DNA from 4 places in the Hominiventricola aquisgranensis genome. Region 3 is predicted to be linked to each of the others. Evidence: predicted binding sites of a transcription regulator. Region 3 holds the regulator's gene; each other region holds the start of a gene.

Region 1 (4,428 bases), on a different contig from region 3:
CGTCATGCCACAGCTTCTGGGTATGCTCCGGAGCTCTCTTCAGCCATCTCTGAACACCAAACGGTTTACCATATTCCATCAGAGCCAGTTCTGCCATCTCATGAGCCAGATCATAGATATCTTTTCCTTCTGTCTCTACACCCCACTCTTTTGCGATGCGGATCAGTTTCTCAGGATCTTTTACTTTGTAAGCGCCATTCGGATCTGCTGCATACAGGGTATGACAGATCTCACGTCCATGATCAGAGTGAGTAGCTGCTCCACCGGCAGTAAATTTCAGATAGTTACGTCCTACGATACCATGAGCATCACATCCACAGATTCCTCTCGGAGCCTTCGGAGTAATACGACAAGGTCCCATTGCACAGATACGACAGCAGATACCCTGCTCTCCGAATTTACAATGCGGGGTCTGATTCTTTACACGAATCTGCCATGCGTCAGCACCGACTTTCGCGCCGGTCTCAAGCAGTCGGTTAGTCGCTGCTTCCATCTCTTCGACTGTTGTTAATTTAAAGTCTCCCATATAAATCTCCTTTTACGCGGTCAGGTCATCTCCTTTTTATAATTCCAGACCGTCCATGATTTTGTATAACGCCTGTCTGACAGGATTGTCTTCCGGAAGCTGTGTGGTCGGTGTTCCGGCACTGTCAAACTCATATACGCCTTCATCCTGGGGAACGACTCCCAGAAGTTCCAGGTTTTGTTTCTCAATTTCTTCCCGGACGCCATCGTTCAGTACTCCCTTAGGAGCACGGTTTACGATCAAACCGATCTTCTTCGGTTTTAATCCACATTCAGGAACCAAACGGGCGATACGTCCAACCGCCTGAATTCCCCTGCGTGAGCAATCGCTGACCAGAATCACCGTGTCAACGCCGGGAAGGATACCTCTGCTGATATGTTCCATTCCTGCTTCGTTGTCCACGACCACATAATTGTAATTCTGGGCACGTTTGGCAACCTGGGCAGATAACAGACCATTTACAAAACAATAACATCCTTTTCCCTGTGTATGTCCCATCACTAACAGGTCGTAATCATCTTCCTCCACCAGTGCGGAATCAAACTTAAATTCAGTATAGTCCTGTTTGGACATTCCTTTCGGAATCGGGCTTTCATTGGAAAGCTCTGCATTTGACAGCTCATCGCGGATATCTCCCAGTGTCATCTCCACTTCTACACCGAGGACTTCGTTCAAGTTGGAATTTGCGTCTGCATCCACTGCCAGGATCGGGCCTTTCTTCTGCTCGGCAAGACGCTGAATCATCATGCCGGTCAATGTAGTCTTTCCTACACCGCCTTTTCCGGCTACTGCAATTGTATATGGCATAACTGTCATCTCCTAAACTAGTTTACTTCTTGATAATTTGTTCGAAGGCTTATGTACCTTCTCTTTAAATTTTTCTATATGAGCGGATTACCACCTCCATATGGTAAATTTTATGTTCGCAGGCAGAATCACATCATCCAGGCATGCTCAGGATCCAGATACCTGTCTGCACTAACAATCAGACTGTATCCACAGCCTGATTGTTGTAACCTTTCATGGAGTTTAATTGTTTGTACAGTTGATCTTTACAACCGAGTTTGCCAGGTCCACCATGGTAATGGCGCCTTCCACAGTGATCTCCATGCCCATAATATCTCTGATGCGGATGGTTGTTCCATCTACATCAATTCTGCTTGCATTTTTCAGCAGGATCGTTTCGTCCTCCTGCTTTTTACCATAAATTGTTGCAAGACACATTGGTTAATCCCTCCTCTACTGAACAAGAGAAAGCGCAATGGATAATCTCATATTACCCTTTTCGAAATCTTCAACACCCTTTTCAATCTGGGCTGCTGCATCATCCTTGCCCTGTTCGCGCAGGTGTTTGGCGATCTCTGCCAGTTCTCTTGCATGATGCTTATTGTGATCCAGCATATATGCCAGAACAGCGGTGTCTTCGTCTTTTGGCTGTGCTCCGTGATCATGACCGCATCCGCAGTGTGCATGTTCGTGATCATGTTCCCCCTCATGGGTATGTGCATGAGTATGAGTCACGCCATCATGTGTATGTTCATGGCTGTGCTCATGATCGTGACCGCCGCATCCGCATCCACAATGACTATGTTCTTCATTCGTTACGTGCATTCGACTTGCCTCCTTTTTTGTCAAATCCTATATCAAAATTTGCATTCTGTTAATTTTTTGACATTATTATAATGTATTATACCCCCCAGGGGGATTTTTAGCAAGCTATTTTCAATAAATTCAACAAATAAATCTATAGAAAATGCATCAAAAAGGAGCCGCCTGTTTTTTCAGGCAGCCCCCATAATAGCTTCAATATTTTTTAGATTTCAGCTGCTTTCAACAGGTCCGGGATCTTGGACTCCCATCCAAGTGCCATGATATGTACACCCTGGCAGTATGGCTTACACTCTTTGATAATACGTGCAGCGATCTCAACGCCCGTGATACCTGCTTTGGTTTTCTCTTTGTCTGCCTTCAGCTCTTCGATCATCTCGTCCGGAACATGAATACCGGCAACATTGTTATTCATGAATTTTGCCATTCCAGCTGACTTCGGAATGATGATACCAACCTGTACCGGTTTTCCGAACTGTTTTGCTTTCTCCATGAATTTGATGAATTTCTCCGGCTCAAATACTGCCTGAGTCTGGAAGTAATCTGCACCTGCAGCAACTTTTCTTTCCATCTTTGCAAGCTGTGCATCAACAGAATCGCTGCACGGAGATACAACTGCTCCCTTGGAGAATTTTGGCGGCTCGCCAACCAGTTCATTTCCACCCAGATCTTTGCCTGACTCCAGAAGCTTCACAGTATGAAGAAGGGATACAGAATCCAGGTCAAATACCGGCTTTGCCTGCGGATGATCACCCATCTTGGTATGATCGCCAGTCAGACAGAGAATGTTCTCAATGCCGAACATAGCAGCGCTCAGAAGATCAGACTCCAGAGCGATACGGTTTCTGTCACGACATGCAAGCTGGAAGATCGGATCCATGCCAGCATCTTTGAGAACTTTACACATTGCAAGAGATCCAAGACGCATAACAGAAGACTGATTATCTGTTACATTCACTGCATGAACACCTTTAAGATAGGTCTTTGCCTCTTCTACAAGCTCGTCTACATGGATTCCTTTTGGCGGTCCTACTTCTGCAGAAACTACAAATTCACCACGGTCGAATAATTCTTTCATTTTCATCGTATATTTGCTCCAATCCTTTTATTTTACATCATCGTCTGTTGCGAAGTTATGGATCTGTGTCGGACATTTCAGTACATCCAGCCGTCCGATCTCTTTCAGGCGTCTGTAGATACGCTCCCATCCGCATTCCATATCACTGTCTACTTCACATTTACCATTCTTGGAACCACCACACTGACCATTTACAAGGCTCTTGGAACATGCCGTGATCGGACAGATCCCGCCTGTCAGGTTCAGATAGCACTCACCGCACTGGTCACATTTGTACTCCAGCGGTGTCACGCCCTGGAAACCAGGTACCGGGTATGTATCGCAGGCTGCGCAGACCATCTTATTATCCAGATATTCCGCAACGGTCTGTACACCCACACCGCAGGAGAATACTAAAACCAGGTCTGCTTCCTGGATCTTGCTCATATGTTTCTTAAGACGTAATTCCATGTTTTCCGGGTTGCAGATATAATCCGTTGTCATGATTCCTGTCACATTTCCTTCAGCGGCAAGTTCCTTCTGAAGTTCAACAGCTTCTTTTTCCGGAAAACGAACTTCTTTGCATCCATGACAGTTGATGATAAAAACTTTCTTTCCAGCTGTCAGGGAAGTGATCGTTTCTTTTGCTTTTAACTGGGTAATCAACATATTACTTCATCCCCCTTACTGCACCTTTTCCGGCTTTGATACTGTTGATGATCGGAATCTTGGAAGAACAGATATACTGACAGCATCTGCACTCTACGCAATCCATCACGTTCATGTCTTTCATTCCCTGCCAGTTCTCTTCTTTTGCATATTTAACAAAATACAGAGGAGAAAGTTCCATCGGGCAGACATCTACGCAGCGGCCGCACTTGATACACGGCTGTTCTTTTGTCTCATCCGGTTCAATAGCAATAATACCATTGGAGCCTTTCATCATCGGCACTTCCAGTGTATTCAGAGGGAATCCCATCATCGGTCCGCCCATCTTAACCAGAACATCATCATCCGTAAATCCACCACAATAGTCGATCAGATCTTTTACGCTGGTACCAATCTTGATAATAAAGTTGCCCGGGTTCTTGATCTTCTCGCCTGTTATAGTTGTAACACGCTCGATCAGCGGCATACCTTTCTGAATCGCATCGGAAATTGCTTTTACGGTACTGATATTATCTACGATAACACCAACATCTGCAGGGAGACCGCCGCTTGGAACCTTTCTTCCCAT
Region 2 (4,428 bases), on a different contig from region 3:
CCGGAAGTAGAGGGAATCAAAGGCTGGTGTCATACCCCGGCAATTGTAGTGGAATCCTCAGAGCAGGCAGAGGCTCTGGAGCTTGCGGAGAACAGTTCTGTATGCATTGTCTCACAGACGACATTTAACTACAAGAAATTTCAAGATTTAGTTGAAATTCTTGACAAAAAGAGGTATGATAGAGTTGTTGTAAATACAATTTGCAATGCGACGGAAGAGCGACAGACGGAAGCACGTCAGATTGCAGACGAGGCAGATGCCATGATCGTGATTGGCGGAAGCCATAGTTCAAATACGCAGAAGCTATTTGAAATATGCAGAAAAGAGTGCGAAAATACTTACTATATACAGACGGTTGACGACTTGAATTTAGGGGTATTACGATCTACTGGGCTTGTAGGTATTACAGCGGGGGCTTCCACCCCAAAGAAAATTATTGAGGAGGTTCAAAAACGATGTCAGAATTAAGTTTTGAACAGATGCTGGAAGGTTCATTAAAAACTATCAGAACAGGAGAAATCGTAGAAGGCACAGTGATCGATGTCAAAGAAGACGAGATCATCTTAAATATAGGCTACAAATCAGACGGTATTGTTTCCAGAAACGAGTATACCAACGTGCCGAATGCAGACCTGAGAACTATGGTATCTGTAGGTGACACTATGGAAGTTAAAGTCCTGAAAGTAAATGATGGTGAGGGACAGGTTCAGCTTTCTTACAGAAGAGTAGCTGCAGAAAAAGGAAGCAAGAGACTGGAAGAGGCTTTTGAGAACAAAGAAGTTCTGACCGCAAAAGTATCTCAGGTACTGGATGGTGGATTAAGTGTTGTAGTTGATGAGACCAGAATCTTCATTCCTGCAAGCCTGGTATCTGATACTTATGAGAAAAACCTCAGCAAATATGCTGATCAGGAGATTGAGTTTGTAATCACTGAATTCAATCCGAAGAGAAGAAGAATCATCGGTGACAGAAAACAGCTTCTGGTTGCTAAGAAAGCAGAGATGCAGAAAGAACTCTTCGAGCGTATCCATGAAGGAGATATTGTAGAAGGCGTTGTTAAAAATATTACTGACTTTGGCGCATTCGTAGATCTGGGCGGAGCTGATGGTCTGCTTCATATCTCTGAGATGTCCTGGGGTCGTGTTGAGCATCCGAAGAAGATGTTCAAGGTTGGTCAGAAACTGACTGTTCTGATCAAAGAGATCAAAGATACCAAGATTGCTCTGAGCCTTAAGTTTGATGATGCAAACCCGTGGCTCAATGCTGCTGAGAAATATGCAGTAGGCAATGAAGTAGAGGGAACTGTAGCACGTATGACTGACTTTGGCGCATTTGTTGAGCTGGAGCCGGGTGTAGACGCACTGCTTCATGTATCTCAGATTTCCAGAGATCATGTTGAGAAACCGGCTGATGTTCTGAAGATTGGTCAGGTTATCAAAGCTAAAGTTGTTGATTTCAACGGTGAGGATCATAAGATCAGCCTGAGCATGAAAGCTCTGGAAGCACCGGTTGAGGAAGCAGAGGAAGAGTAATTCTTTCTATATAACAGGTGATTGTAAAGAGGTATGCGGATTCCGTATACCTCTTTTTTACGCAGAGTTTCATATTCCAAATTAGAATGTCAAAAATTTAACAAAATAATTGACTTTACGAGAATAAAAGGAGTATAGTGGGAACAGAACAAACGGAACAAAGAAACGCTTGATTCTATGAGACAGAAGATGGAGGAAAAAACAATGTCAAACAGATTAGTATTGAATGAAACATCTTATCATGGAAAAGGTGCAATTCAGGAAATTGCAGGAGAGGTGAAACGTAGAGGCTTTAAGAAAGCATTTGTATGTTCCGGACCTACGATCTTCAAGCATGGTGTGACTAAGAAAGTAACAGATGTACTGGATCAGGCTGGCTGTGCTTATGAAGTATATACCAATATTAAAGAAAATCCAACCATTGAAAACGTACAGAATGGTGTGGAAGAATATAAAAAATCCGGTGCTGATTTTATCATTGCAATCGGCGGTGGTTCGCCGATGGATACGGCAAAAGCCATTGGTATTATCATTAACAATCCGGAGTTCGCAGATGTGAGAAGTCTGGAAGGTGTGGCTCCGACCAAGAATCCTTGTGTACCGATCATTGCCGTTCCAACGACCGCAGGTACCGCAGCAGAGGTTACCATCAACTATGTCATCACTGATGTAGAGAAGAAACGGAAATTTGTCTGTGTAGATACTCATGATATTCCGGTAGTAGCAGTAGTAGATCCGGATATGATGTCTTCCATGCCGAAAGGACTGACAGCTGCAACCGGCATGGATGCACTGACCCATGCCATTGAGGGTTATATTACAAAAGCAGCTTGGGAGATCACAGATATGCTGCATCTGAAAGCAATCGAGATTATCTCTTCCTCTCTTCGTGGAGCTGTTGAGAACACACCGGAAGGAAGAGAAGGTATGGCGCTTGGACAGTATATTGCAGGTATGGGATTTTCCAATGTAGGACTTGGGATTGTACACTCCATGGCACATGCACTGGGAGCTGTCTATGATACACCTCATGGGGTGGCAAATGCGATCCTGCTTCCGACGGTTATGGAATATAATGCAGATGCAACTGGTGAGAAATATAGAGATATTGCAAAGGCTATGGGAGTAGAAGGAACCGAAACCATGAGTCAGGAAGAGTACAGAAAGGCAGCTGTTGATGCGGTTCGTAAGCTGGCTGCTGATGTGGGAATTCCAAAAGATTTGAAAGCAATTGTAAAAGAAGAAGATATTCGCTTCTTGAGTGAAAGTGCAGCAGCTGATGCGTGTGCTCCAGGCAATCCAAAAGAAGCAACGGTGGATGATATTGAAAAACTGTATCGCAGTCTGCTGTAATAATAAAGGCCATATTCCATTATAAGATGCCCATATATATATCCTATTGCAAAAAGGGAATGCGTAAGCATTCCCTTTTTGCATACAGTGAGATATAATAGGGAAAAGGAGGGGAAAAATGAGATTTGATATAAAAGAAGATGGAAAGAGAATTCTGATGGTCTGCGTGGCATCGCTGATTATGGCATTGAATATTAAGACTTTTGTACGGACAGGCGGCTTGTATCCTGGTGGAGCAACGGGACTGACGATTCTGATCCAGCGTGTGGCTGATCTGTTTTTTGGCATTACGATTCCATATACGCTGGTCAATGTGATCCTGAATGCGATACCGGTCTATATTGGATACCGGTTTATTGGAAAGAAATTTACCTTGTATTCCTGTCTGATGATCCTGCTGACAGGTATCCTTACAGATATGATCCCGGGATATCCTATTACTTACGATACTTTGCTGATCAGTGTGTTTGGAGGTCTTATTAACGGAGCGGTGATCAGTCTTTGCTTATTTGCCAATGCAACATCTGGGGGGACGGATTTTATTGCTATTTATCTGTCGGAGAAAAAGGGCATGGATTCCTGGAATCTGGTGCTGGGTCTGAATGTTCTGATCCTTGGTGCTGCAGGTCTTCTGTTTGGATGGGACAAGGCATTATACTCAATTATTTTCCAGTATGCATCCACGCAGGTATTGCACACTTTATATAAGAAGTATCAGCAGCAGACATTGTTTGTTGTGACCGATCATCCGCAGGAAGTGTGTGATGCAATCTCAAACACGTGCCACCATGGGGCAACAATCCTGAATGGAGAGGGATCCTATGAACACTGTGAACGCCACATGGTCTATTCTGTCGTATCAAGTGCGGAGAGTAAGCATGTGTTAAAAGCAGTGCGGGAGGTGGATAAGCATGCATTTATCAATGTGATCAAGACCTCACAGCTATCCGGCCACTTTTATCAGAAACCGGAAGACTAAGAAATCAAAGTCCTGAGGGAGGAAAAGAATGTGACAGAAGGCGAGAAAAGAAGAAGCCAGATCATAAAAATATTAAAGGACAGTAAAAGTCCGGTGTCAGGAACAAAACTTGCAAAAGTTCTGAAGGTGAGCCGTCAGGTGATCGTACAGGATATGGCGCTGCTTCGTGCTCAGCGGATGCAGATTCTGTCCACTTATAAAGGATATTTTCTGGATGCGGCAGTAAAAGAACAGTATGTGCGGATCTTTCGGGTACATCATGACACGGAGCATACTTTGGATGAACTGCAGCTGATCGTGGATTATGGTGGAAAGGTTCTGGATGTGTTTGTAGAGCATCCCCTGTACGGACAGATACGGGCAGACCTGATGATCGCCAACCGTATGGAAGCAAAGCAATTTGTGGAGCAGATGGAGGCTCATGAAGCCCATCCGCTGAAACTGCTGACTGATGATTGCCATTATCATACGGTAGTGGCCGGTTCAGAGGAACAACTGGATCTGATCGAACAGGAGTTAAAGATGAGAGGGTATCTGCAGGAATGATGAGGTACAGTTCACCCG
Region 3 (4,428 bases):
CAGTGAATACTGGGAGAAGCTGGTGACGGCCGTGGTCTTAAGAGCCGGAAGCAAGATGTTCCTGCCTTATTCCATCCGTTCTGTGATAGCAGCAGTAAAATCTGTAAAATATCTGTGGCATGGAATCTGCACACTGGCACACGGCAAGCTGGAAGTTCCGGTACTGGATGGAACAGCCATCGGTGTATCTGTGTTCCGTGGCGATATGGAGACTGCATCTTCCGTGATGTTCCTTCTGGGAATCGGTGAGATCCTGGAGGAATGGACCCACAAGAAATCTGTGGCAGATCTGGCGCGGAGCATGTCTCTTCACGTAGAGAAGGTATGGCTGCAGCGTGACGGACAGGAGATTCTTGTTCCATCTGAACAGATTGAACCGGGCGATAAAGTTGTTGTCCGCATGGGCAACATGGTTCCGTTTGACGGTGTAGTTGTAACTGGTGACGGTATGGTCAACCAAGCCTCTATGACTGGTGAATCCATCCCGGTTCATAAGAGCGAAGGAAGCACTGTCTATGCAGGAACTGTTCTGGAAGAAGGCGAGTTGACCGTTCTGGTCCGTGAAGTGACTGGTTCTGGAAAATTTGATAAAATCGTATCTATGATCGAAGAGTCTCAGAAACTGAAATCCTCTATGGAAGGAAAAGCAGAGCACCTGGCAGATCGTCTGGTGCCGTATACACTGGGCGGAACAGCATTGGTCTATCTGTTGACCAGAAATGTGACCAAGGCACTGGCGGTACTGATGGTAGATTTTTCCTGTGCACTGAAGCTTGCTATGCCAATCTCAGTACTGTCAGCTATCAGAGAGGCAGGAACCTATGATGTGACCGTTAAAGGAGGCAGATATCTGGAAGCCATTGCAGAGGCAGATACCATCGTCTTTGATAAGACCGGTACTCTGACCAAGGCAAAACCGACGGTTGTGGATGTGGTTCCATTCGTGGATGAAGACCCCGACGAACTGCTTCGTCTGGCAGCCTGTATGGAAGAGCATTTTCCACACTCTATGGCAAAAGCGGTTGTAGAAGCAGCGAAAGTAAGAGGGCTGTCCCATGATGAGCGTCATGCAAAGGTGGAGTATGTGGTGGCGCATGGCATTTCTACCACGATCGAAGGCAAGAAAGCTGTGATCGGAAGCCAGCATTTTGTATTTGAAGATGAGAAATGTGTGATCCCGGAGGGCATGCAGGAGAGATTCGATGCAGTTCCGGAGGAATATTCTCATCTGTACCTGGCGGTGGAAGGCAGGCTGGTAGCAATCATCTGTATTGAAGACCCGCTGCGTCCGGAAGCTGTTGATGTAATCCAGGGCCTTAAGAAAGCAGGTATCAGCAAAGTAGTCATGATGACTGGAGACAGTGACCGTACCGCTCGTGCCGTGGCTTCAAAAGTAGGCGTGGATGAGTATTATTCTGAGGTCCTGCCAGAAGACAAGGCATCTTTTGTAGATAAGGAACGCTCTGCTGGAAGAAAGGTTATCATGATCGGGGATGGTATCAATGATTCACCGGCATTGTCCGCGGCTGATGTTGGAATTGCTATCAGTGATGGCGCGGAAATTGCCAGAGAGATTGCGGATGTGACCATCAGCGCAGACAATCTGGAAGAACTGGTGAAGTTAAAACAGATCAGCAATGGACTGATAAAACGGATCCATCAGAATTACCGTGTGATCGTAGGATTCAATATGGGTCTGATCATTCTGGGCGTTGCAGGTATCCTCCAGCCGACCACATCCGCATTGTTCCACAATACTTCTACACTGTTGATCAGTTTGAAGAGTATGACGGATCTGCTCCCGGAAGTGTAAAATCGATAATGAATCAAATATAAAATAAGCAAGAAGAACTGTTGGGGTGGACTTGACAGTTCTTTTTGTATATTCTGCAAAATATTTTTTGACAAAAAAAACACAAGGCTCTATAATAAAGACAGATTTGGGCATATAAGCAATAAGGAGGACTCAGAATGGAAGAGAGACAGATCTCAAAAGCGGTAATCAAACGGCTTCCGAGATATTACCGATATCTTGGCGAGATGCTGAATAATGGAGTCGAGCGCATTTCTTCCGGTGAGCTGAGCACGAAAATGCAGGTGACGGCATCTCAGATCAGGCAGGATCTGAACAATTTTGGCGGATTTGGACAGCAGGGATATGGATATAATGTGAAATTCCTGTACGATGAGATCGGCAAGATTCTGGGTGTGGACAAGAAGCATCCTATGATCATTATTGGTGGTGGTAATTTCGGACATGCTCTGGCAAACTATGATTTTGAAAAGAACGGATTTATCACAAAGGCAATCTTTGATGTTCGTCCCAGCCTGGTAGGAACTGATGTGCGTGGTATTCCGGTACTGATGATGGATGAGCTGGAAGATTTTGTGGCTCGTGAGCATATTGAGATTGCAGTACTGACGCTTCCGAAGGATCGTGTGGCAGAGACGGCTGACCGTCTGGTTCGCTGTGGAATCAAGGCATTGTGGAACTTTGCACATCTGGATCTGAAAGTTCCGGATGATGTGGTAGTGGAAAATGTTCATCTGGTAGACAGTCTGATGCAGTTATCTTATCGAATCAGCAGCTATGAAAATGAACACAAAAAGGAAGAAGTATAAGGAACGAGGGTCTGTTATTGTATACAGACCCTTTTGCTCATTTAGTTAAAATGAAAGAGTATAGAAACGTAGATCAGAAGATTCTGGAAAAACTTCCTGAAAGACCGAAAAGGTCTCATAAAGGAATGTTTGGAAAAGCACTGTGTATGGCGGGAAGTGTTAACATGGCAGGCGCAGCATATTTGTGCGCGGGAGCAGTGTATCGAAGCGGTGCAGGTCTGGTGAGGATCCTGACACCGGAAGAAAACCGGGTGATCCTGCAGACACTTCTGCCTGAAGCAGTGATGACTACTTTTGAGCAGGATGAACGGGAAGCGCTGGATAACATACTGGAAGAAGCACTTTCCTGGGCGACAGTGGCAGCCATTGGTCCAGGGCTTGGAAGAAAGCCATGGGCATATCACATGATGAAGCTGACGCTTCAGAAATTTCACGGGCCGCTGGTGATCGATGCGGATGCGCTTAATATTCTGTCAGAACATATGGAATGGCTGGAACAGCATGAAGGAGATGTGATCCTGACCCCTCATGTAGGGGAATTTTCTCGACTGACAGGTGTGGAATCCCGGGAAATCAGTAAAGATATTTCAGGATGGGCTGCTGCTTTTGCAAGAGAACATCATTGCATCTGCATTCTGAAGGATGCACCCTCCGCAGCAGCACTGCCAGATGGAACTTGTTATGTGAACACTACAGGCAACAGTGGAATGTCCACCGGAGGAAGCGGCGATGTGTTGACGGGAATTCTGACAGGCCTGCTGGCTCAGAAAGTTGATCCTTCAGATGCAGCGCTTCTGGGCATGTGGCTTCACGGAAGAGCCGGGGATCTGGCGATGGAGCAGGAAGGCGTATATGGTCTTCTGGCAAGGCATCTGCTGGAGTATCTGCCCGGTGCTATGAAGAAAGCATAAGTCCGGACAGATGAAAGGCAGATTTAAAATATAGGCGACAAAAGGAGAATGATACAATGAAACATTACATGAGAGTATGTGCAGAGATCAATCTGGATGCAGTGGCATATAATTTTAAAAGCATGAAGGATAATCTGACGCCGGGAACGAAGATGGTGGCTGTTGTGAAGACAGATGGTTATGGGCATGGTGCGGTGCCGATCGCTCAGATGGTGGAGGCATATGATTATATCTGGGGATATGCAGTGGCAACCATTGAGGAGGCGCTGCTGCTTCGCAAGGCAGGCATCACAAAACCAATCCTGATCCTTGGATTTGTATTCCCGGATGCCTATGAAGAAGTGGTGAAATACGATATCCGTCCGGCAGTATTTAAGCTGTCCATGGCCCGTCAGCTTTCTGAAGAAGCTGTCCGCCAGGGTAAGACCGTCCATGTACATATTAAAGTAGATACTGGTATGTCCCGTATTGGATTTAAAGATAATGCTGAGAGTGCTGATATTGTGAAAGAGATCAGCCAGCTGCCCAATCTGGATACAGAAGGACTGTTTACTCATTTTGCCAGAGCAGATGAAACAGATAAGACACCGGCAGAGGTACAGTTAAGTCGTTATCTTGCATTCAGCAGACTTCTGGAGGACAGAGGTGTGAATATCACGCTCCATCACTGTTCCAACAGTGCAGGTATCTTCGATCTGAAGCAGGCAAACCTTGATATGGTCCGTGCGGGAGTATCGATCTATGGCATGTACCCGTCTGATGAAGTTAATAAGTTTGCAGTGCCGATCACACCGGTACTGTCTTTGAAGAGCCATATTGTCTATATCAAAGAGCTGGAGGCTGGTGCGGCTGTCAGCTATGGAGGTACCTTTGTAGCTGAGAAAACCATGAAGGT
Region 4 (4,428 bases), on a different contig from region 3:
AAAGTCCGGGGGTGGAAGGCCTGGGAATCCTCAAAGGCGAGATTCTGAAGATCCCGGAGACAGAAGGCTTAAAGATCCCGCATATGGGATGGAATTCCCTGACGTTTCAGAATCAGGGCAGATTATTCAAAGGTCTGGAAGAGCATCCGTATGTTTATTTTGTACACTCCTATTATCTGAAAGCTGAAGAGGAGAGCATCGTAAAAGCAACGACGCAGTATGGAGTTACGATCCATGCGTCTGTGGAGAAGGGCAATGTATTTGCCTGCCAGTTCCATCCTGAGAAGAGTTCCCGGGCGGGACTTCAGATGCTGAAAAATTTTGCCGAACTGTAAGGAGGAGTGGCCAGATGTTTACAAAGAGAATCATTCCCTGTCTGGATGTCAATAACGGACGTGTGGTAAAGGGTGTTAATTTTGTTAATTTAAGAGATGCAGGAGACCCGGTGGCGGTAGCGGCAGCTTACGACAAGGCAGGCGCCGATGAAGTAGTATTTCTGGATATTACCGCTTCCTCTGATGCAAGAAATACCGTTGTTGATATGGTGCGCCGGGTGGCAGAGACAGTATTTATTCCGTTTACTGTAGGCGGTGGTATCCGCACAGTCGAGGACTTTAAAGTGCTGTTAAGAGAAGGTGCGGACAAGATCTCGGTCAACTCTGCAGCCATCATGCGGCCGGAACTGATCAGCGAGGCAGCAGATAAGTTTGGAAGCCAGTGTGTAGTTGTAGCTATTGATGCCAAACGTCGTGCAGACGGCAGTGGCTGGAATATTTACAAAAATGGCGGCCGGGTAGATATGGGGATGGATGCAGTGGAATGGGCCATGAAGGTCTGTGAGCTTGGAGCAGGAGAGATCCTTCTGACCAGTATGGACTGTGATGGAACCAAGGCAGGATATGATATAGAACTGACCAGAACCATTGCAGAGAATGTGTCAGTTCCGGTCATTGCCTCCGGTGGAGCTGGAACACTGGAACATTTTAGAGAAGCACTGACTGATGGAAAAGCAGATGCAGCTCTGGCAGCATCCTTGTTCCATTACAAGGAACTGGAAATCCGTCAGGTGAAAGAATATCTCCGCGACAACGGAATCTCGGTACGTTTATAGAAAGAATCACAAGAGAAAAGAGGAACTGACATGGGAGCAATATCCAATGACTGGCTGGAGCCTTTAAGCCCGGAATTTAAAAAGCCTTATTATGCGAGATTATATAAGACAGTGAAGGAAGAGTACAGCACTCATGAGATCTTTCCGCCTGCCGATGATATATTCAATGCCTTTGATTTTACGCCGCTGTCCCAGGTGAAAGTGGTGATCTTAGGCCAGGATCCTTATCATAATAATGGACAGGCTCATGGACTTTGCTTTTCTGTGAAGCCGGATGTGGAGATTCCGCCATCGCTTGTCAATATTTATAAGGAGCTGCACGATGACTGCGGCTGCTATATTCCTAATAATGGTTATCTGGAAAAATGGGCAAGAGAAGGCGTTATGCTTCTGAACACGGTATTGACTGTCCGTGCTCATCAGGCCAATTCCCACAGAGGCATCGGCTGGGAAGAATTCACCGATGCGGCTATCCGTGTGCTCAATGAGCAGGACAGACCTATGGTATTTATGCTCTGGGGAAGACCGGCACAGATGAAGAGATCCATGTTGAACAATCCGAAGCATCTGATTCTGGAAGCACCCCATCCCAGTCCACTGTCTGCGTACCGCGGTTTCTTTGGATGCAAGCATTTCAGTAAGGCGAATGAATTCCTGAAAGAACATGGTATGGAGCCTATTGACTGGCAAATTGAGAATCAATAACAAAAAGGAATGGATTTAGTATTGATATTTTTTTAACGTTATGTTATTTTATTAACAATGAGTTGCCCGGTCACTCGGGCAATTTTTTTAAAGTAATTTGTTAAAAAAATAACAAAAATGTCTTACTTGAAAGGAGTACCTATGAGCAGAAAGATTACCATCATTGGAGCAGGAAGTGTAGGATCTACGATTGCATATTCTCTGTCCCAGGAAGAACTGGCATCCCAGATCGTTATGATCGACATCAACAAGGACAAAGCAGAGGGCGAGGTTATGGATATTGAACAGGGAACCTGTTTCCGTGAGCCTATCTCGATCATCGCCGGTGATTATCCGGATGCCAAGGATTCTGACATTGTGATCATTACTTCCGGAATCGCAAGAAAGCCAGGACAGACCCGTATTGATCTGGCACAGACGAATGTTAATATCTTAAAGAGCATTACCCCTCAGATTGTTAAAGAAGCACCCAATGCATTATATGTGATCGTAAGTAATCCGGTGGATATCATGACTTATGTATTTACGAAGATCTCCGGTCTGCCTGAGCGTCAGATCATCGGTTCTGGTACGATCCTGGATACAGCAAGACTTCGCTGCGGATTATCTGAAAAGCTTCAGGTGGCACAGAAAAATATTCATGCTTATGTATTTGGTGAGCATGGCGATACTTCTTTCATTCCCTGGACAGGTGTCTATGTTTCCGGTATCCATGTGGATGAGTACGTAAATGTGGCGCAGCATATGGGTAAAGACGTACAGCCTATCGATAAAGACGAGATGAGCGAGTATGTACGGAAATCCGGCGGTATCGTGATCGCGAAGAAGGGAGCTACCTTCTATGCCGTATCCAGATCCGTATGTCAGCTCTGCAAGACCCTGCTGGCATCTTCAGAGACCGTTGTGACGGTATCTTCCATGATGCATGGAGAGTATGGTGTGGAAGACGTATGTTTAAGTACACTGACGCTGGTTGGACCGAAGGGTATCAGCGGTAAGATTCCTATGAGAATGAACAAAGAAGAGACAAAGAAACTTCAGGCCAGTGCAGAAGCACTGAAATCTGTGATCGCACAGATCAACCTGTAAAATTATTTTTACGAGACAAAGAAAGGATCATCAGGCTATGAAATACAGTTATTATCCGGGCTGTACTCTGAAGAACAAAGCCAGAGATCTTGACGCTTATGCAAGAGCTTCTGCGGAGGCTCTTGGATTTGAGATGGAAGAGATCGAAGACTGGCAGTGCTGCGGCGGTGTATATCCGCTGGGCAGCGATGAGATCGCAACCAAGCTTGCATCCATCCGTGCACTTCAGGCTGCCAAAGAAAAAGGACAGGAACTGATCACCGTCTGTTCCGCCTGTCATCATGTGTTGAAGAGAGTCAACGATGATATGAAGCATGTGGAGGATATTCAGGCCAGAGCCAACAACTATCTGAAGCTGGAAGAGCCCTACAAGGGAGAGACCAATGTGCTCCACTATCTGGAAGTACTCCGTGACCGGGTCGGATTCGATATGATCAAAGAAAAAGTGACCCATCCGCTGACAGGCAAAAAAATAGGTGCTTATTATGGATGTCTGCTGCTCCGTCCTGGAAAAGTTCTGGAATTTGACAATCCGGAAAATCCGAAGATCATGGAAGATTTTATCCGGGCACTGGGAGCAGAGCCGGTCATTTATCCATATCGGAATGAGTGCTGCGGCGGTTACATTTCATTGAAAGAAAAAGACATGGCAAAGAACATGTGCAACAAGATCGTAGAAAGTGCGGAAGGATTTGGAGCAGACATGCTGATTACCGCCTGTCCCCTTTGCATGTATAACCTGAATAAAAATACCGCAGGAGATCTTCCGATTTATTATTTCACAGAGCTTCTGGCAGAAGCCCTTGGTGTGAAAGAGGAGGTAGACAACGCATGAATACAGTAAGCTCACAGGCTGAAAAGATCAAGGAGATCAGCGGCGTGAATCCGCTGAAATGTATGAAATGCGGAAAATGCTCGGCGTCCTGTCCGGCATTTGACGAGATGGATATCAAACCGCATCAGTTTGTCTCCTATGTGCAGAATGAAAATATTGAAGCACTGGTACAATCGAAATCTCTGTGGAAATGTCTCTCCTGCTTCGCGTGTGTAGAGCGTTGTCCGAGAGATGTGAAACCAGGAAAACTGATCGATGCAGCAAGACAGCTGGTGATTCGTCAGCGTGGACAGAACTATCTGACCGCAGATGAGATCCCGGAACTGTTGGATGAAGAACTGCCGCAGCAGCTTCTTGTCAGTGCGTTCAGAAGATACAGGAGGTGACCCGATGCAGAGAATCGGAGTATTTGTCTGTCATTGCGGCAGTAATATCGCTGCAACGGTAGATGTGAAAAAAGTAGTAGAAATGGTTCAGCAGGAGCCAGGTGTAGTTCATGCAGAGGACTATCAGTATATGTGCTCAGAAGCTGGTCAGGCAAAGATCGCTGCAGCTATCAAAGAAAAGCATCTGACAGGAATGGTTGTCTGTTCCTGCTCACCCCGTATGCATGAGACCACCTTCAGAAATGCAGCAAAGAAGGCGGGCTTAAACCCGTATATGGTAGAGATTGCCAATATCCGTGAGC

What was found. The regulator Rex, encoded in region 3, represses fermentation and respiration genes when NADH is low (regulators of the CRP and FNR family bind a similar motif). The targets are predictions, from matches to a motif close to ATTGTTAANTANTTAACAAT.
Region 1: WMO62_RS12000 (DUF8180 domain-containing protein) is a predicted target of Rex. The motif match lies at 2,183-2,202, and genes of this name have one in related genera.
Region 2: fucO (lactaldehyde reductase) is a predicted target of Rex. The motif match lies at 1,618-1,637, and genes of this name have one in related genera.
Region 4: WMO62_RS06180 (L-lactate dehydrogenase) is a predicted target of Rex. The motif match lies at 1,913-1,932, and genes of this name have one in related genera.

What each region holds. Positions count from the first base shown of each region.
Region 1 is NZ_JBBMFC010000022.1:44,959-49,386, forward strand. It holds gene cooS (anaerobic carbon-monoxide dehydrogenase catalytic subunit) at 1-526, opposite strand, end outside; gene WMO62_RS11990 (ATP-binding protein) at 563-1,333, opposite strand; gene WMO62_RS11995 (CooT family nickel-binding protein) at 1,556-1,750, opposite strand; gene WMO62_RS12000 (DUF8180 domain-containing protein) at 1,766-2,137, opposite strand; gene WMO62_RS12005 (methylenetetrahydrofolate reductase) at 2,340-3,218, opposite strand; gene WMO62_RS12010 (methylenetetrahydrofolate reductase C-terminal domain-containing protein) at 3,240-3,860, opposite strand; gene rsxC (electron transport complex subunit RsxC) at 3,862-4,428, opposite strand, start outside.
Region 2 is NZ_JBBMFC010000023.1:45,958-50,385, reverse strand. It holds partial or broken gene ispH (4-hydroxy-3-methylbut-2-enyl diphosphate reductase) at 1-475, shown strand, start outside; gene rpsA (30S ribosomal protein S1) at 456-1,532, shown strand; gene fucO (lactaldehyde reductase) at 1,737-2,885, shown strand; gene WMO62_RS12280 (YitT family protein) at 3,004-3,864, shown strand; gene WMO62_RS12275 (transcription repressor NadR) at 3,895-4,410, shown strand.
Region 3 is NZ_JBBMFC010000002.1:47,126-51,553, forward strand. It holds gene WMO62_RS01220 (heavy metal translocating P-type ATPase) at 1-1,813, shown strand, start outside; gene WMO62_RS01225 (redox-sensing transcriptional repressor Rex) at 1,972-2,622, shown strand; gene WMO62_RS01230 (NAD(P)H-hydrate dehydratase) at 2,640-3,533, shown strand; gene alr (alanine racemase) at 3,590-4,428, shown strand, end outside.
Region 4 is NZ_JBBMFC010000008.1:85,353-89,780, reverse strand. It holds gene hisH (imidazole glycerol phosphate synthase subunit HisH) at 1-335, shown strand, start outside; gene hisF (imidazole glycerol phosphate synthase subunit HisF) at 350-1,111, shown strand; gene ung (uracil-DNA glycosylase) at 1,142-1,816, shown strand; gene WMO62_RS06180 (L-lactate dehydrogenase) at 1,958-2,905, shown strand; gene WMO62_RS06175 (CoB--CoM heterodisulfide reductase iron-sulfur subunit B family protein) at 2,943-3,740, shown strand; gene WMO62_RS06170 (4Fe-4S dicluster domain-containing protein) at 3,737-4,126, shown strand; gene WMO62_RS06165 (CoB--CoM heterodisulfide reductase iron-sulfur subunit A family protein) at 4,131-4,428, shown strand, end outside.